DNA from 3 places in the Cytobacillus sp. MT66 genome. Region 3 is predicted to be linked to each of the others. Evidence: riboswitches for the same ligand, from Rfam matches in the RefSeq annotation. Region 3 holds a riboswitch; each other region holds the start of a gene.
The links. Region 3 has a riboswitch for S-adenosylmethionine ahead of AC1Q59_RS16920 (enoyl-CoA hydratase/isomerase family protein). Riboswitches for the same ligand answer to the same signal wherever they lie in the genome.

Region 1: another riboswitch for S-adenosylmethionine. It lies ahead of AC1Q59_RS17980 (methionine ABC transporter ATP-binding protein); the one in region 3 lies ahead of AC1Q59_RS16920 (enoyl-CoA hydratase/isomerase family protein).
Region 2: another riboswitch for S-adenosylmethionine. It lies ahead of AC1Q59_RS21870 (2,3-diketo-5-methylthiopentyl-1-phosphate enolase); the one in region 3 lies ahead of AC1Q59_RS16920 (enoyl-CoA hydratase/isomerase family protein).

Annotation. Positions count from the first base shown of each region.
Region 1 is NZ_JBXAFB010000010.1:140,965-147,194, forward strand. Features, by position in the region: gene AC1Q59_RS17970 (NAD(P)-dependent oxidoreductase) at 1-854, opposite strand, end outside; gene AC1Q59_RS17975 (GntR family transcriptional regulator) at 882-1,532, opposite strand; SAM riboswitch class I at 1,741-1,838, shown strand; SAM riboswitch class I at 1,909-2,012, shown strand; gene AC1Q59_RS17980 (methionine ABC transporter ATP-binding protein) at 2,103-3,134, shown strand; gene AC1Q59_RS17985 (methionine ABC transporter permease) at 3,124-3,774, shown strand; gene AC1Q59_RS17990 (MetQ/NlpA family ABC transporter substrate-binding protein) at 3,793-4,644, shown strand; gene AC1Q59_RS17995 (M20 family metallopeptidase) at 4,713-5,918, shown strand; gene AC1Q59_RS18000 (RNA polymerase sigma factor) at 6,057-6,230, shown strand, end outside.
Region 2 is NZ_JBXAFB010000018.1:26,635-32,864, forward strand. Features, by position in the region: gene AC1Q59_RS21860 (methylthioribulose 1-phosphate dehydratase) at 1-449, opposite strand, end outside; gene AC1Q59_RS21865 (2-hydroxy-3-keto-5-methylthiopentenyl-1-phosphate phosphatase) at 502-1,173, opposite strand; gene AC1Q59_RS21870 (2,3-diketo-5-methylthiopentyl-1-phosphate enolase) at 1,170-2,393, opposite strand; SAM riboswitch class I at 2,471-2,576, opposite strand; gene AC1Q59_RS21875 (CaiB/BaiF CoA transferase family protein) at 2,668-3,882, opposite strand; gene AC1Q59_RS21880 (TRAP transporter large permease) at 3,904-5,181, opposite strand; gene AC1Q59_RS21885 (TRAP transporter small permease subunit) at 5,178-5,681, opposite strand; gene AC1Q59_RS21890 (TRAP transporter substrate-binding protein) at 5,762-6,230, opposite strand, start outside.
Region 3 is NZ_JBXAFB010000009.1:149,358-155,587, reverse strand. Features, by position in the region: gene AC1Q59_RS16935 (sigma-54 interaction domain-containing protein) at 76-1,446, shown strand; gene AC1Q59_RS16930 (enoyl-CoA hydratase/isomerase family protein) at 1,509-2,312, shown strand; gene AC1Q59_RS16925 (DEAD/DEAH box helicase family protein) at 2,334-3,152, opposite strand; SAM riboswitch class I at 3,264-3,363, shown strand; gene AC1Q59_RS16920 (enoyl-CoA hydratase/isomerase family protein) at 3,736-4,500, shown strand; gene AC1Q59_RS16915 (3-hydroxyacyl-CoA dehydrogenase NAD-binding domain-containing protein) at 4,514-5,356, shown strand; gene AC1Q59_RS16910 (long-chain-fatty-acid--CoA ligase) at 5,390-6,230, shown strand, end outside.

The DNA of each region.
Region 1 (6,230 bases), on a different contig from region 3:
AAAAACTTGATGATCTCTGTATGATCCTGATCAGGCTCCCCTGTTCTGCTTGCACCTTCGTAGATTTGTTCGACTAAAGAAGCGAGAAGAACCGGAACCTTCGTGTCTTTGGCGATGTTATTGACCATGCCGACGTCTTTTAGCAATAAATCTAAAGAGAAACCAGAATTATAGGTTTCCGGCAGGATAAAGGTCGGGAACTTATAATGAGTGGAGAAGCTTTGTCCTGAGCTTGTATTGATCGTATCCAGCGCCACATTTAAATCAATGCCAAGCTTCTTAAGAAGGATCATTGCTTCACATGAAGCATATAGGGATGTCGCAGACAGATAGTTATTTACCGCCTTAAGTGCATGCCCTGCCCCGGTCTGTCCGACTAGATTAATCGCTTTTCCTAGGGATTCTAAAATTGGCAGCACCTTTACATAATCCTTTTCCTCGGCTCCAACCATGATGGTAAGCGTGCCAGCCTTGGCTCCTTTAACCCCTCCGGAAACCGGCGCATCGATTAAGGTTAATCCAAAGCTTTTCGCATCTTCAGCCAGTTTTCTTGTGCTGAACACATAGGAACTGCTCATATCAATGATAATCCCGCCTGGCTTCATGGATTGAAACAGCCCATCTTTACCTGCCAGTACAGCTTCTACCGCCTTGGAATGCGGCAGCATGGTAATCACGATATCGCTCTGTTCGCCGAGCTCCTGGACAGATGGTGCTACAATCGCTCCTTTTTCCTGTAAAGGCTTCACGGCCTCAGTATTCATATCAAACACGGTCAAACTATAACCTGAATTCAATAAATTTTCTGACATCCAACGCCCCATTTTTCCAATACCAACAAAACCGATCATCATATGCTTCATTCCCCTCTAGAATTTTTACTATTCTGGAAATATTATATCTAGTGAGCGAAGTGAACGGATTTCCTGTTCGTGAATCGCTCGTTTTCCTGTGCTGACGTCTTTTTTCATCAAAGCTTTGACCTGTTCTTTATGTTCATGCAGGGATGTGGCCATATTTGAACCCTGAGCCATCGACAGCATCCGAAAAGGCCGCGCGGACCGCCTGAGCGATACGTACGTTTCACTTAGAACCTTGTTCTTGGCAATCGTAAAGATGAATTGGTGAAATTCCTCGTTCAGATCATAATAGCGCTCTACATCCTGGTCCTTTACAGCCTGTTCCTGCCGCTTGATCACGTTTTCAAGCTTTGCCGCATCTTCTGGCTGGATGTTGGCGATTGCCTTTTCCATTGCGATCTCTTCAAGACGGTAAAGGACATCGTATAATTCATGAATATCCGTTCTTGTAAATCGCCGGACAACGACTCCCTGGTGGGGAATCCTCTGCACAAGGCGGTCCCGTTCCAGCATGAGGAGCGCCTCCCGCACAGGCGATCGGCTTGTTTTAAATTCCTCGGCTATCGCGGTTTCAACCAGGTGTTCGCCTGGATGCAGCATGCGCTTTCCAATCCTTGCCGTAATTTCTTCAGCAATCTTTATCGCTATCGTTTTTTTCGTATTTGTCTCCATCTTCATCCCCGTCCAATTATAAACATACAACATTGTCGACAATTTAGTATGCATCTATTATCACATTTATCAGATAATTTAGTCAATAAAAAAGTTTAAGTTATTTTAAGATAATTTTTAAGTATAGTTGAATAATTTAAAAGAATAATAAAATATGTGTTGACAATTATATTTACGAGATGTATAGTTACTATCATATTAAAAATACTTCTTATCAAGAGAGGCGGAGGGACTGGCCCTGTGAAGCCTCGGCAGCGGACATTGCGTACCGTGCCAATTCCAGCAAGTAATCTTGAAAGATAAGAAGAGGATATGGAACTGACATTCTGCCCTCTTCTGCCTGAAGAGGGCTTTTATATTTTAATAAAATAATATTTTCTTATCCAGAGAGGTGGAGGGACTGGCCCGATGATACCTCGGCAGCGGACATTGCGTACCGTGCCAACTCCAGCAAGCAGATAAGAGCTTGGAAGATAAGAAGACCTTAAGTACATATGATTGTTCATATGACTTTGCGTCCTTCTTCTTCCACGGAGAAGGACTTTTTTTATGAAGAGAGGAGCTCAAACGATGATAGAGTTTAAAGATCTCATCAAGGTATATAACAGCGGCGGCAAACAGGTGCACGCTTTAAATAATGTCAATTTAAAAATTAACAAAGGGGAAATCTACGGGGTGGTTGGATTCAGCGGCGCCGGCAAGAGCTCATTAATCCGCTGTGTGAATTTCCTTGAGCGCCCAACGTCGGGAAAGGTCATTGTTGATGGTCATGACTTAACCGCGCTTTCAGAAAAGCAGATCCGCGAAGTGAAGAAAAACATCGGCATGGTGTTCCAGCACTTTAATCTACTAAACTCAAAAACAGTATACGCCAACGTCGCTATGCCCCTTGTTTTAAGTAAAGCGCCAAAGGATCAGATCAAAAAGCGCGTGGCAGAGCTGCTTGAATTCGTCGGCTTAGGCGATAAAGCAGAGATGTATCCTGATCAGCTGTCGGGCGGGCAAAAACAGCGCGTCGGCATCGCCAGAGCCCTGGCTACGCAGCCTTCGATTCTGCTGTGTGACGAAGCAACTTCTGCACTGGACCCACAGACAACCAGCTCAATTTTGCAGCTGCTGAAAAAGATTAATAAGGATTACAACATCACGATCTTAATGATCACCCATGAAATGTCCGTGATCCGCGAAATCTGTGACCGGGTCGCTGTCATGGAGGCAGGAAAAGTGATTGAAGAAGGCACGGTGTTTGAAGTCTTCTCTGCACCGAAGACGCAGACAGCACAAAACTTTGTCAGCACAGTCATGCATGATCAGATCCCAGAGTCAATTCTCAATATGATTGAAAACAATCACGCTTCAAATCATATTTTTCGCATCAGTTTTATCGGACAGTCAACAGGCAAACCGTTTCTATCGCAGCTGGCTAAAAAGCTCGATATCGACATCAACGTGCTGTTCGGCAGCATTACTGAACTTCAGGGCATCCCTTTTGGCAACCTGATTGTAGAAATTCAGGGGCCTGATGCAGAAGTCAAGCGCGCCTTAACGTATATGCAGGCCAAACAAATCAGCTTCAAGGAAGTGACATCACATGCTAGTTAATTCAGAACAGATCATCGAAGCGGTCATCGAAACGATTCAAATGGTCGGCTTCTCCTTTATCTTTTCGATTGTACTCGGGCTGCCGCTTGGCATACTGCTCTTTGCCACCCGCAAAGGACAGATCCTTGAAAATCAGCCGTTTTTTACTATCCTAAATGCAGTTATTAATATTTTCCGTTCTGTTCCATTCATTATTTTGCTGGTAGCCATCATCCCGGTTACCCGGCTGATCGTCGGAACATCGATTGGCACATCAGCAGCGATTGTTCCGCTAGTTTTTTACGCAGGACCTTACATTGCCAGATTGGTTGAAAGCTCGCTGCTGGAAGTCGACGAGGGTGTGCTGGAAGCCGCCAACGCCATGGGAGCTACTCCCTTCCAGACCATTTTTAGATTTTTGCTTCCAGAAGCACTCAGCTCATTGGTCGTGAACTTCACGATTGCAACTATCGGCTTGATTGGTGCCTCTGCTATGGCCGGTACCGTCGGCGGCGGCGGAATCGGCGACCTGGCCATTACTTATGGCTACCAGCGTTTTGATACCACAACGATGCTTATCACCGTTGTCATTCTAATCGTGATGGTCCAAGGCCTGCAGTCATTCGGCAATGTCTTATCAAAAAAAATCAGAAGAAGATAATTTAGGAGGAAACTTATCATGAAAAAAACAGCTTTATCGATTCTATTGCTGGTGTTAGTTGTATTCACAGCTGCATGCTCAAGCAACACTACAAGCGGAAAAGAAAAAGACACAGAGTCAGAAACAAAACACATTAAAATCGGCATCACCGGCACAGATACACGCACCTGGGATTTTGTAGCTGAAAAAGCAGCGAAAGAAGGCATTGAAATTGAGCTTGTCTCATTCAGCGACTATGTTCTGCCAAACACTGCTCTTGCTGATGGCGAATTAGATGCAAACTCATTCCAGACTGTTGCCTACTTTGACCAATTCATTGCAGAGCATAATCTAGACCTTGTGCCAATTGCGACAACTTATCTTGCGCCAATGGCGATTTACTCAGACAAACTGAAGGATGTAAAAGAAATTAAAGACGGTGCGAAAATTGCATTGCCTAACGATATGTCTAACCAGGGAAGAGCCTTGCTATTGCTTCAGGAAGCTGGACTTCTTAAATTAGTTGATAATTATGACGGTCTTGCTTCAATTGAAGAAGCCGTAGTTGAAAACCCAAAAAATCTTGAATTGATCCCTACTGCTCCTGCACAGATCCCAAGAGCTTTGCCTGATGTAGACGCAGGTGTGATCAATAACGGATTTGCTAGAGATGCTGGTTTAAACCCAATTAATGACTCTATTTTCCATGAAAGCGAAACAGCGATTGACTATCTGAACATTATTGCCGTAAACAAGGAAGACCAAGACAATGCAACATTAAAGCGCATTGCTGAGCTGTTCCAAGAGGACGATACAGCTGAATTCATCAACAAAGAATTTGGCGGTACGCTGATTCCAACCTTTGTTCCATTAGAGAAAATTGGCTGGTAATCACCAAACCATGAGGGAAACGCAGTTTTCCCTCTTTTACTTTTACATAAATAAAGGAGGAATTGATCATGACCCAAATCATCACTCATTTAAGTGAAGCTATCAAGGCAAATATCGATGCCAATAAAGAACGCTATATTGAAACAAGCCACCAGATTCATGCAAATCCAGAGATCGGCAATGAGGAATTTTTCGCCTCTGAACAATTAACGAAGATTCTTGAAGAAGAAGACTTTATTGTTGAAAAAGGCGTAGCTGGCCACGAAACAGCTTTTGTTGCCCGTTACAAATCTGAAAAGCCGGGTCCCTCCATTGCCTTTTTGGCAGAATATGATGCTCTTCCAGGCTTAGGCCATGCCTGCGGCCACAATATCATCGGCACTTTGAGCGTTGCCGCTGCGGTCGGATTAAGCAAAGCAATTGCCGAAACTGGCGGCGAGGCCGTTGTCTTTGGAACGCCGGCCGAAGAAGGCGGCCCGAATGGAAGCGCGAAAGGCAGCTTTGTCAAACATGGATTAACTGAAGGAATCGATGCAGCGATGATGATCCATCCGCAGGGAAAAACAAGCCTTACTTCTCCTTCCCTGGCCGTCGATCCGCTGGATTTTGAATACATCGGCAAATCAGCTCACGCAGCTGCAGCACCGGAGAAAGGCATTAACGCGCTAGATGCTGTCATCCAGCTGTTCAACGGCATTAATGCCCTTCGCCAGCATGTCACAGACGATGTCCGCATCCATGGCATCATTACACATGGCGGTGATGCGCCAAACATCGTTCCTGAGTATGCGAAGGCAAGATTCTTTATCCGCGCAGCAACAAGAACACGCCTAAATGAAGTGACTAAGCGAGTGAAGGCAATCGCTGAAGGCGCAGCTCTTGCAACAGGCGCTAAGCTCAATGTCATTGCCTTCCAGAACGAAGTCGATAACTTGCTGTTAAATGAAGCATTCAACACAGTATTCAAAGAAGCCATTGAAGAATTGGGAGAAAACGTGACGGGCGAAAGAGAAGGAATCGGCTCTACTGATGCAGGCAATATCAGCCAGGTCGTGCCAACCATCCATCCTTATATTAAAATTGGCGCAGATGATCTGGTCCCTCATACTGTACCATTCCGAGAAGCAGCAGCATCTCAACGGGGTGATCAGGCTCTGATCACTGGCGCCAAAGCGCTTGGCATCACTGCTCTTCGTTTGATTACTGAACCGGAATTACTAGAAACAATCAAAGAAGAATTCAAACAGAGAAAAGCAGCCGAACAATCGAAGTAATCACAAATCCCCTCAAGTAAAATACTTGAGGGGATTTTTTTATTTAAAAAAGCTGTATACCTTTTGCCCTTTTATTTGTTATATAAGTAGGTTAACAAATAACGTTATTTTTAACTGGGAACGAAAAGTTGGTGAAAAATGAAAAAGGAGTCTTTAGAAGATCTTCTGATGGATGAAGCAAGACCGGTATTTAAATATCTTGTAAAAGTGGGGGCTTCTAAGGAGGATGCCGAGGATATTGTACAGGATACCTTGTATCAGGCGATGAAATATATCGATTCCATCCACGAAGATAAGGTCAGAGCCTGGCTG
Region 2 (6,230 bases), on a different contig from region 3:
AGTGCTGGAATATGAGCATGGTTAGGGATAATTGGAATAGCCCATTTTGCATCCTCTTCCCATCGGTCAAAGGCCTTAATCAGCTCCTGCCCTTTAAATGTGACCTGCCCTTGATCGCCATATAACTCCGAAATAACGTTATTAGCAACCGTATGGACATGGAGACTGCAGCCGGCATTGCTCTTGCGGTAAATTTCGCAATGAAGAAGAGTCTCAGCCGAAGGCTTTACACTTGTGCTTCCAACAGGATTTCCCCACCCGTCAACGAGCAGGAAGTCATCCTTTGTCTTTTTACGCTTATCCTTTCCGCTAGCCGTCACATAAAACTGAAGCGGATCATCCTGAACTTTAATCGCTAAATTGCCGCTCGTTCCCATAAACCAATCCCGTTCAGCTAACTCTTCCTTAATCTCAGACAGTTCTTGAAGTCGAGAAACAATGAGACTCATCTATTTTTCCTCCTTTCTTAAGGACAGAGGGACAGGCCCCTTGTCCTTCCATTTATTTTCCAACTGCACTTTTTTGCAGGTCTTCTAAAATGTTGATGCAATCATAAAACGTTTCAAATGAATGATGCGGGATGGACATATCATCACATGTCTTCGACAAGTAATCCCGCGAAATCACTGTATCGGCTACCTTTGCTGCCTCTACATCTGTCACTGAATCGCCGATAACAATTACATGGGAATCCTCACCAGCCAATCTTCGAATCAGGCTTGGTTTACAGCAGCCGCAGTTTTGATTTGGACAATGCCGATCGCAATCATAAGGCCAATGAATTTTTATTGTTTCATCTGAAAAATCTGCCTCGTTGCAGTAAATCCCATCGATGGAAGCAAAAGATTCAAGCATTGGCTTAACAAAAAAGTCAATGCCTCCGCTGACTATATAGATCGGAATACTTTGTTTTTTCGCAAATTGAATAAATTCACCAAATCCATCTCTTATCTCTGCCGTGTCTATTACAAAATCAATAATGTCTTTTTTCAATGCGGAAGGAAGAAGGGAAAACATATTTCCTACCCCTTCCTTAATACTAATCGAACGGGATAGCACCCCGTCCTTCCATTTCTCCCATCCTGGCGGAGCAAAGTGCTTCATGATGCTGATAATATTGTCCTTTTTTGTGACCGTGCCATCGAAGTCGCAGAAAATAACAGGCTTAATCATGATTTTACAGGCTCCTTCCATCCCCAAAGCTTAATAGCTTCCTGAAGTTCAGGATACTGTGCTGCTTGATCTAATGGAATGCTGCTAAGTACAGCTTCGACTGCCTGGCGAAAAGCTTTCCCGCCGCCTTTTGCCCCCTGCGGATGTCCGTGAACCCCGCCGCCTGCATTAATGACACAGTCTTTTCCAAAATCTGATATTAAAAGCGGTACCAATCCTGGATGAATTCCTGCAGATGGTACAGGAAAAGCTCTCCTCAGAGAAGAATCTTTTGTTAGCTCCTCTTTTACTTTAATAACCTTATCCCGCTCCAATGCTACACTTCCGTATGGTGATGGGAATAAAGAAAAGTCGGCACCGGATAAACGTACTAATTTTCCAAGTAACAGTGAATGGGATAACCCATATTTTTCTGAAGATGTAAAAGCACCGCTAAATGCTGGATGAGCCATTATTGGCAAGCCAATTTCATCATCTTCCCTTAGAGCCTGAAGCACATCCAATCCATAAGTAAAGACATTGAATAACAAGGCATCTGCGCCTAATTCCTTTGCTTTTCGGGCTTTTTCTTTGAGGTCAAAGGTTCTTCCTGTAAGATTCGCAGCATATAAAGTGCGATGGCCGGTCTCCTCATATACTTGGTCCAAAACCTTCTTTCCTTCGGTTATCCTTTTTTCAAATGGGGTTAGCTCATTTTCGAAAAGAATTTCATCATCTTTAACTAAATCTACACCGCCTAGTGCTTGCTCCCGCAGCTGATCCAGGAGATAGTTCATATCTCTGCCAATGACCCCTTTAAAAATACTCATCACAAGCGGACGATCATAGACATTTAGCTTTTCTCGGATTCCATTGATTCCGAATCTTGGTCCAGGGAATCCTCTTAACAGTTCATCATCAAACTTTAAATCTATTAATTTTACCGCACCATCTAAGCTCAGCTTGCCAAATACGGTTGTTAAAATGGCTGGAAGGTCATGTGAATAATTGCCTCCAGGAAAGCTGATATGAAATTCGGCAATCACTTTTCCTGTAGAAGGATCCTCGCCAATTTCCTTGATTTTTTCTACATGGCCCTTGTGCTTTTTTAGTTGCTCTTGTTCAAGCAGGGGAAGATCGGTCCAAGAACCAACCGTTAATCCCAGCGCAATACCTTCTCCCTTTTTATGCAAGCTTTCCCTGTCAGCAATTAATCGGTATACAGCTGTAACTTGACTCAATGTTTATCCCCCTTTTATAAAAAATTCCATCAAAAAAACCTCTTCAAATAAGAAGAGGTTTTCACGAAAAAAACGACTTCTTATCTGTCAACGTTACCGTTGTGAGAATTAGCACCGTGCTCAACACTTGAGTCGGTTGCCGGGCTTCATAGGGCTCATCCCTCCGCCTGCTCTTGATAAGAAAACATTTATTTAATTGATAAGATTCAAATTATATAAAGGATTATGCCATCTCATTTAATCACTGTCAATATATTTTTAAATACTTTTCAAATCAGGATGTGCCTTGTTGAACGATATCACTTACTACCCCAGTTTCAATTAGCTGAGTTATTGCTGCTCCGTCATATCCGTGATTTGCCAGGATACTGCGTGTATTCTCTCCTAAAAGTGGAGGGGACTTTCTAATGGATAGATTGTTTTCTGATAGAGTAAGCGGCAAACGAATTAGTGAAAGATCTGGAATAATCGAGTGTTCAACAGATTGGAACATCCCTAATTCCTCTGTCTGTTTGCTTGATGCAACATCTGATATTTTATTTATAATCGAAGCAGGTACCCCTTCTCTATCAAGCCTGTCAATCCAGTATTCTGCCGTATGCCCCTTTAATAACATTTCAATCTCATAATTTAGCACATGCCGATTTTGCACCCGCTTCGGATTATTCTGATACCTTGGATCATTTACCCATTCTGGCTTTCCAAGGACTTTACACAGCTTACCAAATAATCGATCATTTGAAACTCCAATCATGATTGGCTGTGTTCCTGTTTGAAATACCCCGTAAGGTGTAAAAGCAGCATGGTTGGAGCCCATTCTAACAGGGTCTTTGCCCGTAAACTGATAGGCCATCAGGTGGTAGCTAGCCCAAAATAAGCCTGTTTCGTAAAGGGACGTATCAACCTTTTGCCCTTTTCCCGTCTGACTGCGGGAGAGTAATGCACTTACAACACCCAAGGCACCCCATAAGGCGCTTCCTTGATCCAAAATCGATACAGGAATTCTCGACATATCACTATCCGCTGCCCCATTAATCCCCATCAAACCTGAATTAGCTTGAATAATGGCATCGTATCCAGGCTTTTCTTTATCAGGGCCCTTTAAGCCATAAGCATTAATAGAAGCATAGATTAAACCCGGGTTAATAGATTTTAATTGTTCATACCCTAACCCAAGACTTTCAGCCTTTCCATAGCGAAAGTTCTCAACAAATACATCCGCATCTTCAATAAATCTTTTAACTATTTCCCTTCCTTTTTCCTGCTTTAAATCAATAACAATCGAGTGCTTATTCCGATTTAGCTGTAAAAAGAAGGAGCCGTCATTTCCTTCCCTAAACGGCCCCATTTTTCTCGTTTCATCCCCAGAACCCGGGCGCTCGATTTTGATTACTTCTGCACCCAAATCACTTAAAATCATTGTTAGCGTGGGTCCCGAAATGTTTGTTGTTATATCCACTACCCTGACACCATGCAATGGTCCTGTCATTTGAATCTCCTCCATTCCTATTTAAGTTAGAACAAGTGCAATTGACGGGAATATCCAAACAAGGGCAAGTACAATGACTACAAATACTAAAAATGGCAAGGTGCCTTTGATAATCGTGCCCATACTTTCGTTTGGAACCAAAGACTTTATGGCAAATAAATTCATGCCGATTGGCGGTGTAATCACGGCTAATTCCATATTAAGAACCATGATAATCCCGAACCATATTGGGTCAAATCCTAATGCCACAGCAATCGGGAAGAATATAGGTGTTGTGATTAACATGATGGATACTACCTCAAGGAAAAATCCCATAATAAGCCAAATCAAATTCATTATCAGCAAGATCACCCAAGGGGCAACGTCCAGATCCATAATTGCTGAAGAAAGATATTGAGGTAGACCAATCAAAGTAAGTGCTGCTCCAAATACCAATGCCCCAAGAACAATAGATAAAAGCATGGAAGAAGTTTTAACTGAATCTACCAAAATGGGTAAAATGTCTTTAAACTTGATGCTTCTATGAATAAATAGAGTAATAAATAAGGCATAAACAGCCCCTACCGCAGCGGCTTCAGTCGGTGTAAATATCCCTGCATAAATTCCGCCTAAAACTAAAATAGGCAAAAGAAATTCGGGGATAGCGGATAGGGTGATTTTTCTTCTTTCCGTCCATTCAAGACTTGGGAGTTCCGATGTTTTGGGTGCATTAATCATAGCCCAAATAATTAATAATAAGGCAATGGCTAGTCCTGGGATGATCCCAGCCATAAATAATTTCCCCGGTGACGCACCGCTTAATGATGCATAAATAATAAGCGGGATACTTGGAGGAATAAGAATGCCCAAGGATCCGCCAATGGCAGACAATCCATAGGTCAATTCTTTAGAGTATTTCTCCTTAATCATTTCAGGAATAGCAATTTTCCCAATGGTTAGTACAGATGTCATACTAGAGCCAACAATGGCTGCGAAAAAGGTGTAGGAAATAACACTTGCTGCCCCTGTTCCCCCCTTGAAATTGTGCATCCAAGCTTTAGTGGCAGAAAAAAGGCGCTGACCGCTTTTTCCTTGAAATAAAATTTCACCCATCAGCACATACAGAGGAATAGCCACAAAAATAAACTCGGATAACGATCCATACAGTGTTAACGGTATCTGATTTAGATACATCGTATCCATCATAGTAATTATGGTAATTATCCCTGATAAACCCAGGGCAAAAGAAATAGGTACACCGATTATCAGCAAAAGAAATAGAACTCCGATTAAAACAGCTACTGAACTTAATGAGATCATTTCATACCCTCCTCAATATTAGGAGAGATGCCTATTTTTATAATTGCACATATCGCGGCAAGGGCTAATAATACGCCTCCTAATGGAATAAATGAATACGGAATCCAGAGCGGAACCTCTAAAAGCGTCGGTGATGCCATTTCTCGTGTATATGCATTCAGTGTAAACTTAAAGCCATAAACAATAAGGACATAGGCGAAAATAAACACAAGTGATACATTAATCATTTCTAATGCTTTTCTAGTTTTCCCTTTCAGCCTTTCTATTAAAAAAGTGACACGAATGTGCTCACCCTCAATTAATAAAAATCCCATTGTAAAAAAAACAAGAAATTGCAGCAGGTAAGTCGAAATTTCATTTGCCCAAATGGTTGGATGATTAAATACATACCTGGAGATAACCTCATAAAATACACTCAACGCCAAAATTCCTAAGAAAGCTCCTGAAATGTATAGAAATATTTTCTCAAACTTAATAATCAAATTTACTAATTTGCTCAATTTAAGTCACCTGCTCTCTAGCAAATGTGGTCCTGCAAGAGCAGTTAATTAGATAACCGCAATGCAGAACCAACAATAAATTATTTTTTTGCTTCCTCTACAGCATCAAGGAATTCCTGCCCAGCTTCTCCCGTTTCATCCAGATAGGACTGATAACGCTTTTCTGCTCCTTTAAGCCACTCTTCTCTTTCCGCATCGGTTGGTTTGTATAACTCAACCCCAAGTTCAGCCAACTTTTTCTTATATTCTTCTTCATCCTTTTTTACAGTGTCACGTGCAACTTTTTCTGCTGTTTTTGCAGCCTTTCTTACAGCTTCCTGTACATCTGATGGAAGATCATTAAACCACTTTAGGTTTGCCACCGCTTGGAATGACAAGTGACTTAACCCCATATCCGTACCATGAGAGGTCACCTCATACAGACTCCGATCAACTACAGATGAAGGGCCAGTAGTATGTCCATCAATCGTGCCGTGCTCCATTGCCTGATATATTTCCTGAGAACTCATGCTTACTGGTGATGCTCCCATTTCTTCAAGAAGAAGTGAT
Region 3 (6,230 bases):
TTTGTGCTATAATTTAATCAGGATACAGAATTTTCAGACGCATATGGAACATTAATCATTGAAGGAGCCGATTTAATGAGATTAGAGAAGCATTTATTATCTATCTTAGAATCCCTCCATGATGCAGTTATAGTCATAACAATGGACAGTACCATCGTTTATGTGAATAAGGCTTATTCCTTGCAATTTGGCGTTGCTGCAAACAAAATTATCGGCAAAAAGCTAAGGGATATTGAGAAAAAGTCAAGGATATTAGAGGTATTAAAGACTAAGAAGCCGCTCATCAATGATTGCAGCTATGTTCATTCCCTTCAAAAGGATGTGTGCGCCAATATCACCCCTCTGATTGAGAATGGAGAGATGATTGGCGTTGTAACGATCATGAAGGATATTTCTGAACTGACCATGATGCAGGATGAATTAACGAAATATAAAAGTGATGTAACTAAACTCCGGGAGCAGTTAGACAGAAGAAACTTCTTTAAGCTGGAAAGTCAATCGCAAGTGATGAAAAAAGCCGTACAGTTAACCAAAAATGTCTCTAATACGGATGCAACGGTTATCCTTTATGGCGAAAGCGGTGTCGGCAAGGAAATATTTGCAACAGCCCTCCATGAATCAAGCAAACGAAATTCTAAGCCATATGTAGCGATAAATATAGCCTCCATCCCTGATGCCTTATTTGAAAGCGAGATGTTTGGCTATGAAGAGGGCTCATTTACAGGTTCTAGAAAGGGCGGGAAAAAGGGGCTTTTAGAATTGGCCAACGGCGGGACACTGTTTCTCGATGAGATTGGTGAAATGCCATTAAGTGTTCAGGCGAAGCTTTTAAGAGTCATCCAGGAGAGGAAATATCAAAAAGTGGGCGGAACAAAGCTGCATCCCATTGATGTGCGAATTATTTGCGCCACCCACAGAAATTTGAAGGAAATGATCAAACAAGGCAAGTTTAGGGAGGATTTGTTTTATAGAATCAATGTTGTCCCGATTTATATCCCGCCTCTTCGAGAGCGGAAAGAAGATCTAGAGTTTTTGGCAAATAATATTATCCATGATTTATGCTTGAAATATGGAAAGCATGTCAGGATTGACGAAGAGATTTTCAACTTTATGAAACAATACGATTGGCCAGGTAATGTAAGAGAGCTCGTTAATGTGCTGGAAAGAATGATGGCTGTTTGTACAAAATCAATTCTTGAACCTGCTGATCTTCCCGACTATTTGCTACATAAACAGCCTGTCCTAACAGCGGAAGCGGATTACTCTGCTTTTGTGCAGGTATCCGCTAAAGGGTCAAAAAAGCTTCATGAAATATTGGAAGATACAGAAAAGGAACATATCGAATTTGTCATGAAGAACAGCAAAAATAAAACAGAGGCTATACAGGAATTAGGAATCAGCCGAAAGGCTTTCTATGCCAAACTAAGAAAATATGCTATCAAATAATATTTTTCTGGCATAAAACTTGCAAAAGTCTTTAGTGAGTAAAAAGCTGAGGGGGTCTCACAATGAAAGTTGATATTCAAAGAATGGAAGCGGAGCAAGCAAAAATTATTCTGCAGGAAACAGCGGGACTTGCCATTATAACCATCCACAGGCCGCAAAAAAGAAATGCCTTAACGGCAAAAATGTGGAAGCATTTATCAAAGATAGGAAGGGAAATATTAGATAATCCCAAAAATAAGGTTGTCTTGCTAAGAGGGGCAGGGGAACAGTTCACAGCGGGGTCTGATATTGCTGAATTTCACCAAATGACACTTGAGGAAGCTGAAGAATCCTTTGTCCTGATGGAAGAGGCAATCTCAACATTTGAAAGCTTGCCGATTCCAACCATTGGTGTGATAAATGGGCCGGCTATGGGAGCGGGCCTTGAGCTTGCTCTTGCCTGTGATTTGAGAATTGGGTCGGAGAAATCTAAGCTTGGCATTCCAGTTGGAAGATTAGGAATTACACTTAGCAATAAATTTGCCCAGCGGTTAGTTGACTTAATTGGCCCAAGCCTGACAAAGGACTTGGTCTATACAGGAAGAGTATTAAAGGCAGAAGAAGCATATAGGCTGGGCATGCTCAACTATTTAGTCGATGAGAATAATCTTGACCGGTATGCCATACGGATGGGGAAATTGGTTGCAGCACAATCGCCTGCATCACTGCTAGCTGTAAAAAATTCTGTAAGCGCGTGTGTGAACAGTGTTCCCACAATGTGGGAAGGCAACCAGAAGTTTGTTGATACACATGATTTTCCTGAAGGTGTAGCAGCCTTTGTGGAAAAAAGAATTCCGCGTTTTCCCCGCAGGACTCCGGCAAACTAAAGTTTAAAAAGGAAGCTCAATTCAAGTTTGAGCTTCCTTTTTTATTGCTCTATGTATTAAAATATCGATTGAGTAAAGCTCGATATTCAGCTTCTGCAAAAATTGATCATGAATTTCTTGCTGAAGCTTTTCCATTACATCTATTAAGCGTGTCGTCACCGGATATTTAATGGTTATTTTTATGCTTAAAGCAGGCAGCTGCTGAAGGCTGATCGATACAGATTCACATTTTTCTACCTGTTCATGATTCTTACAGATGATCTCAACCATGTCATGATAGGCTCTTTTATATATTTTTATCGATCCCCGGTGGAAATCTGGGTGGACAATGGTTGTTTCTCCAATTCTCTCTTTTTTCGGCGAAAAAATTTCAACCCCTTTGATTATGAGTTTCTTAAAAAGATTCTGCTCAACCTGTTTGTAAGGAATGGGGATTACATGTTTCCCTTCTGTGTTTCTGATAAATTGTGCAATCTTGATTTCACTGGATGAGCGGATATCTTCAATGTGATAAAACTTCTTTATTGCTCCTAATTCCAAACGGTCAGCGATCATTTTGACCATTTTGTCCGAGGTGCCGATAATAAGTATTTTACTTATAAAGTGATTTTTGATTGCGTTTTGGACCTCAACTTTATGCTGATCATCATTGAATGTGGCTCTTTTAACAGCTGATATGGTGTTCTTTTCAAATTTTGCAGAGGTTCCGGCTATTTTATGTCCATTTAGAATCAGGAGCCCATCATCAATGATAGCGGGGATCTTTTTTTTGTATGCAAAGGATAAAGCACTTGTACTTTTACCAGTACCGCTCTTTCCACTTAGTGTATAAACTTCCATTGTACCCTCCCTTTTCCAAAATATTTAAAACGAATGTTTAAAATATATTGACTTTTGTTAAATATCATTATAAAGTAATAAGCAGATTTAGTGAAACTTAATAATCTAGTTTTCTTATCAAGAGAGGTTGAGGGACTGGCCCGATGACGCCTCGGCAACGGACATCTATGCACCGTGCCAATTCCAGCAAGCAAGGCTTGAAAGATAAGAAGAGGACTTAAATTTGTGTATTGCAACCTCTTCTTTCAGAAGAGGTTTTTCTATTTTCATGCCAAGAATATTTGATAGAGTCAGTACATACCATGTTGTATTCCTCAAGAGATTCAGTCATCAAGACTCGCTTTTTCAGTTATTTTTTAGAGAAATCCCAGTTTTTTTATTGGAATAGTAATTTATTGAGAATGAACACTTTACTCATTTGATTATTTGTATCCTTTTGAAACAGTTGTTTCTAAAAGAAACAAGTTTATTTCTTTTGGAAACAACTTTAAACGGAAAGTTCGAAATATTGTGCGATTTACCCCTAAGAACTTGGCATGAAAATTGCAAAATTAATAGCTATAAAAGAATAGGAGTGATTTCTGTGACAAAGGTAAGATATGAAGAACAGAATCGAGTTGGAATCATAACGATTGACTCACCGCCTGTAAACCCGCTTGATCGTGAGGTATTGGATCAGCTTGAAAGTACTATTAAACAAATTGGCTCACATATTAACGCGGTAATCGTTACGGGAGCTGGAGAAAAAGCATTTGTTGCGGGAGCTGACATTAAAGAATTCCCTGGATTGACACAGGAGACAGGGGAGGCACTTGTTAAAAGAGGACAATCTATTTTCCAGGCATTATCTGAATTAAAGCAGCCTGTCATTGCTGCGATAGATGGTTTCACATTAGGCGGCGGATTAGAATTAGCCCTTGCATGTGATATTCGCGTGGCAACTGCCCGCTCTCAGTTTGGGCTGCCAGAAGTTAAACTTGGCATTATTCCTGGATATGGCGGTACACAAAGATTGCCTAGATTAATAGGTGTTGGAAAGGCATTACAGCTTATTTTATCTGGAGAGTTCATCACAGCAGAAAAGGCTCAAGCGATCGGCCTGGTAGAAGAGGTAACAGAAACAGATGCATTAGGCAAAGCTTTAGAACTTGCGAATGTGATTTCATCAAGAGGGCCAATTGCCGTTAAAAAGGCAAAAGAAGCAGTTCTTAAGGGAATTGAAGGCACTTTGCAAGAAGGATTAGATATTGAAGCAAAATTATTTGGAGAACTTTGCACAACGGAAGATAAGGATGAAGGTGTTGCAGCGTTCTTCGAAAAAAGAAATCCAGTATTCACAGGAAACTAAGGAGGAAAAAAACATGAAGAAAATTGCAGTTATTGGATTTGGAACAATGGGATCAGGGATTTCACAAGTATGCGTGGAAAGCGGGTATCAAGTAACAGCAATCGAGCAAGAGCAAGCCTATTTTGAACGAGGGCGTGCGCAAATTAATAAAAACTGGAATCGTGCGATTGAAAAGGGAAGAATCGATGAAGCGAAAAAAGCTGAATATGAGCAATTACTGACACTTTCTACCGAATGGGAATCCATTTCTGATGCGGACTTCGTTATTGAGGCTGTAAGTGAAGATATTGAATTAAAGAAAAACATCTTCAAAAGAATCAGTGAGCTGGTAGACGAACAGACAATTGTTGTTAGTAATACATCTGGTTTAAGTATCACAGAAATCGCCAGTGTGATTAAAAATCCTGGAAGAGTCATGGGCTTCCATTTCTTTAATCCAGTGCCAGTTATGAAATTAGTTGAGCTGATTAAGGGCTATGATACGGCAGAAGAAACGTATGAGAAATCAAAGCAATTGGTTGAATCTCTTGGTAAAGAGCCTGTAACAGTAAAAGAATCGCCATTATTTGCCGTTAACCGGATTCTTGTTCCAATGATCAATGAGGCCATCTTTGTTCTGCAGGAAGGTGTAGCAACAGCCGAGGATATTGATAAAGGCATGAAGCTTGGTGCCAACCATCCGATCGGACCTCTTGCGCTGGCAGATTTAATTGGTCTGGACACCCTTTTATTTGTTCAGGACTCTTTATATGAGGAAACACAGGATTCTAAATACCGCTCTGCACCGCTATTGAGAAAACTGGTTCGCGCCGGCCATCTTGGCAGAAAAACTGGAAAAGGATTTTTCGAATATTGATAGATTAAAAAGATGATAGAAGGAGGCAAATAAATGAGTACTACCATTGGAGAAATTATTGAATGGTCTGCTGCAAACTACCCGAATAAAACAGGGCTTGTATACAAGGAAAAGGGTCAAAAGTTTACCTTTCATGAACTAAATGAAAAAGTAAATCAGTTTGCTTCCGCACTTACACAACTTGGAGTAAAAAAAGGTGACGTTGTTTCCGTTTTCCTTTATAACAACAGTGAATTTGTTATTACTCAATTTGCCGCAGCAAAACTAGGTGCTGTGTTTAATCCAATCAATTACCGCTTAACAGCCCATGAGCTCCAATTTATTTTAAATGATGCCGGTTCAAAGGTTCTTCTTTTTGAAAAAGAGGTGGCCGGCATTGTTGAGGAAACAAAAGGTTTAGGGGTTAATGTTGACCATTATATTTTTACGGATGAACAAGCACCGGAATTTGCCCTTGATTTTTATAAGCTGCTTGATAAAGGCGAGCCCTCTCCGCCAAGTACTGATGTAACTGAAAATGATATTTATATCATGATGTATACAAGCGGCACAACTGGAAAGCCAAAAGGGGTCCTCCATAAGCATAGAGATATGGTTCATCATTGCTTCTTGATGATTGAATGCAATAAGTTTAATAAAAATGATATCGGGCTTACTGTTGCGCCATTAAATCATACGGCGGAATTGCATACAGCCTTTTTGCCAAGATTGATGGTAGGTGCAACTACATATGTTCATCATCAATTTGTTGCTGAGGATGTACTAAAGACGATTGAGGAAGAAAAAATCACCTCTATTTTTGCCGCTCCTACCATGGTGAATATGCTGCTGAATGTAAAGAACTTCGATCAATACGACCTTTCTAGCCTTAGAG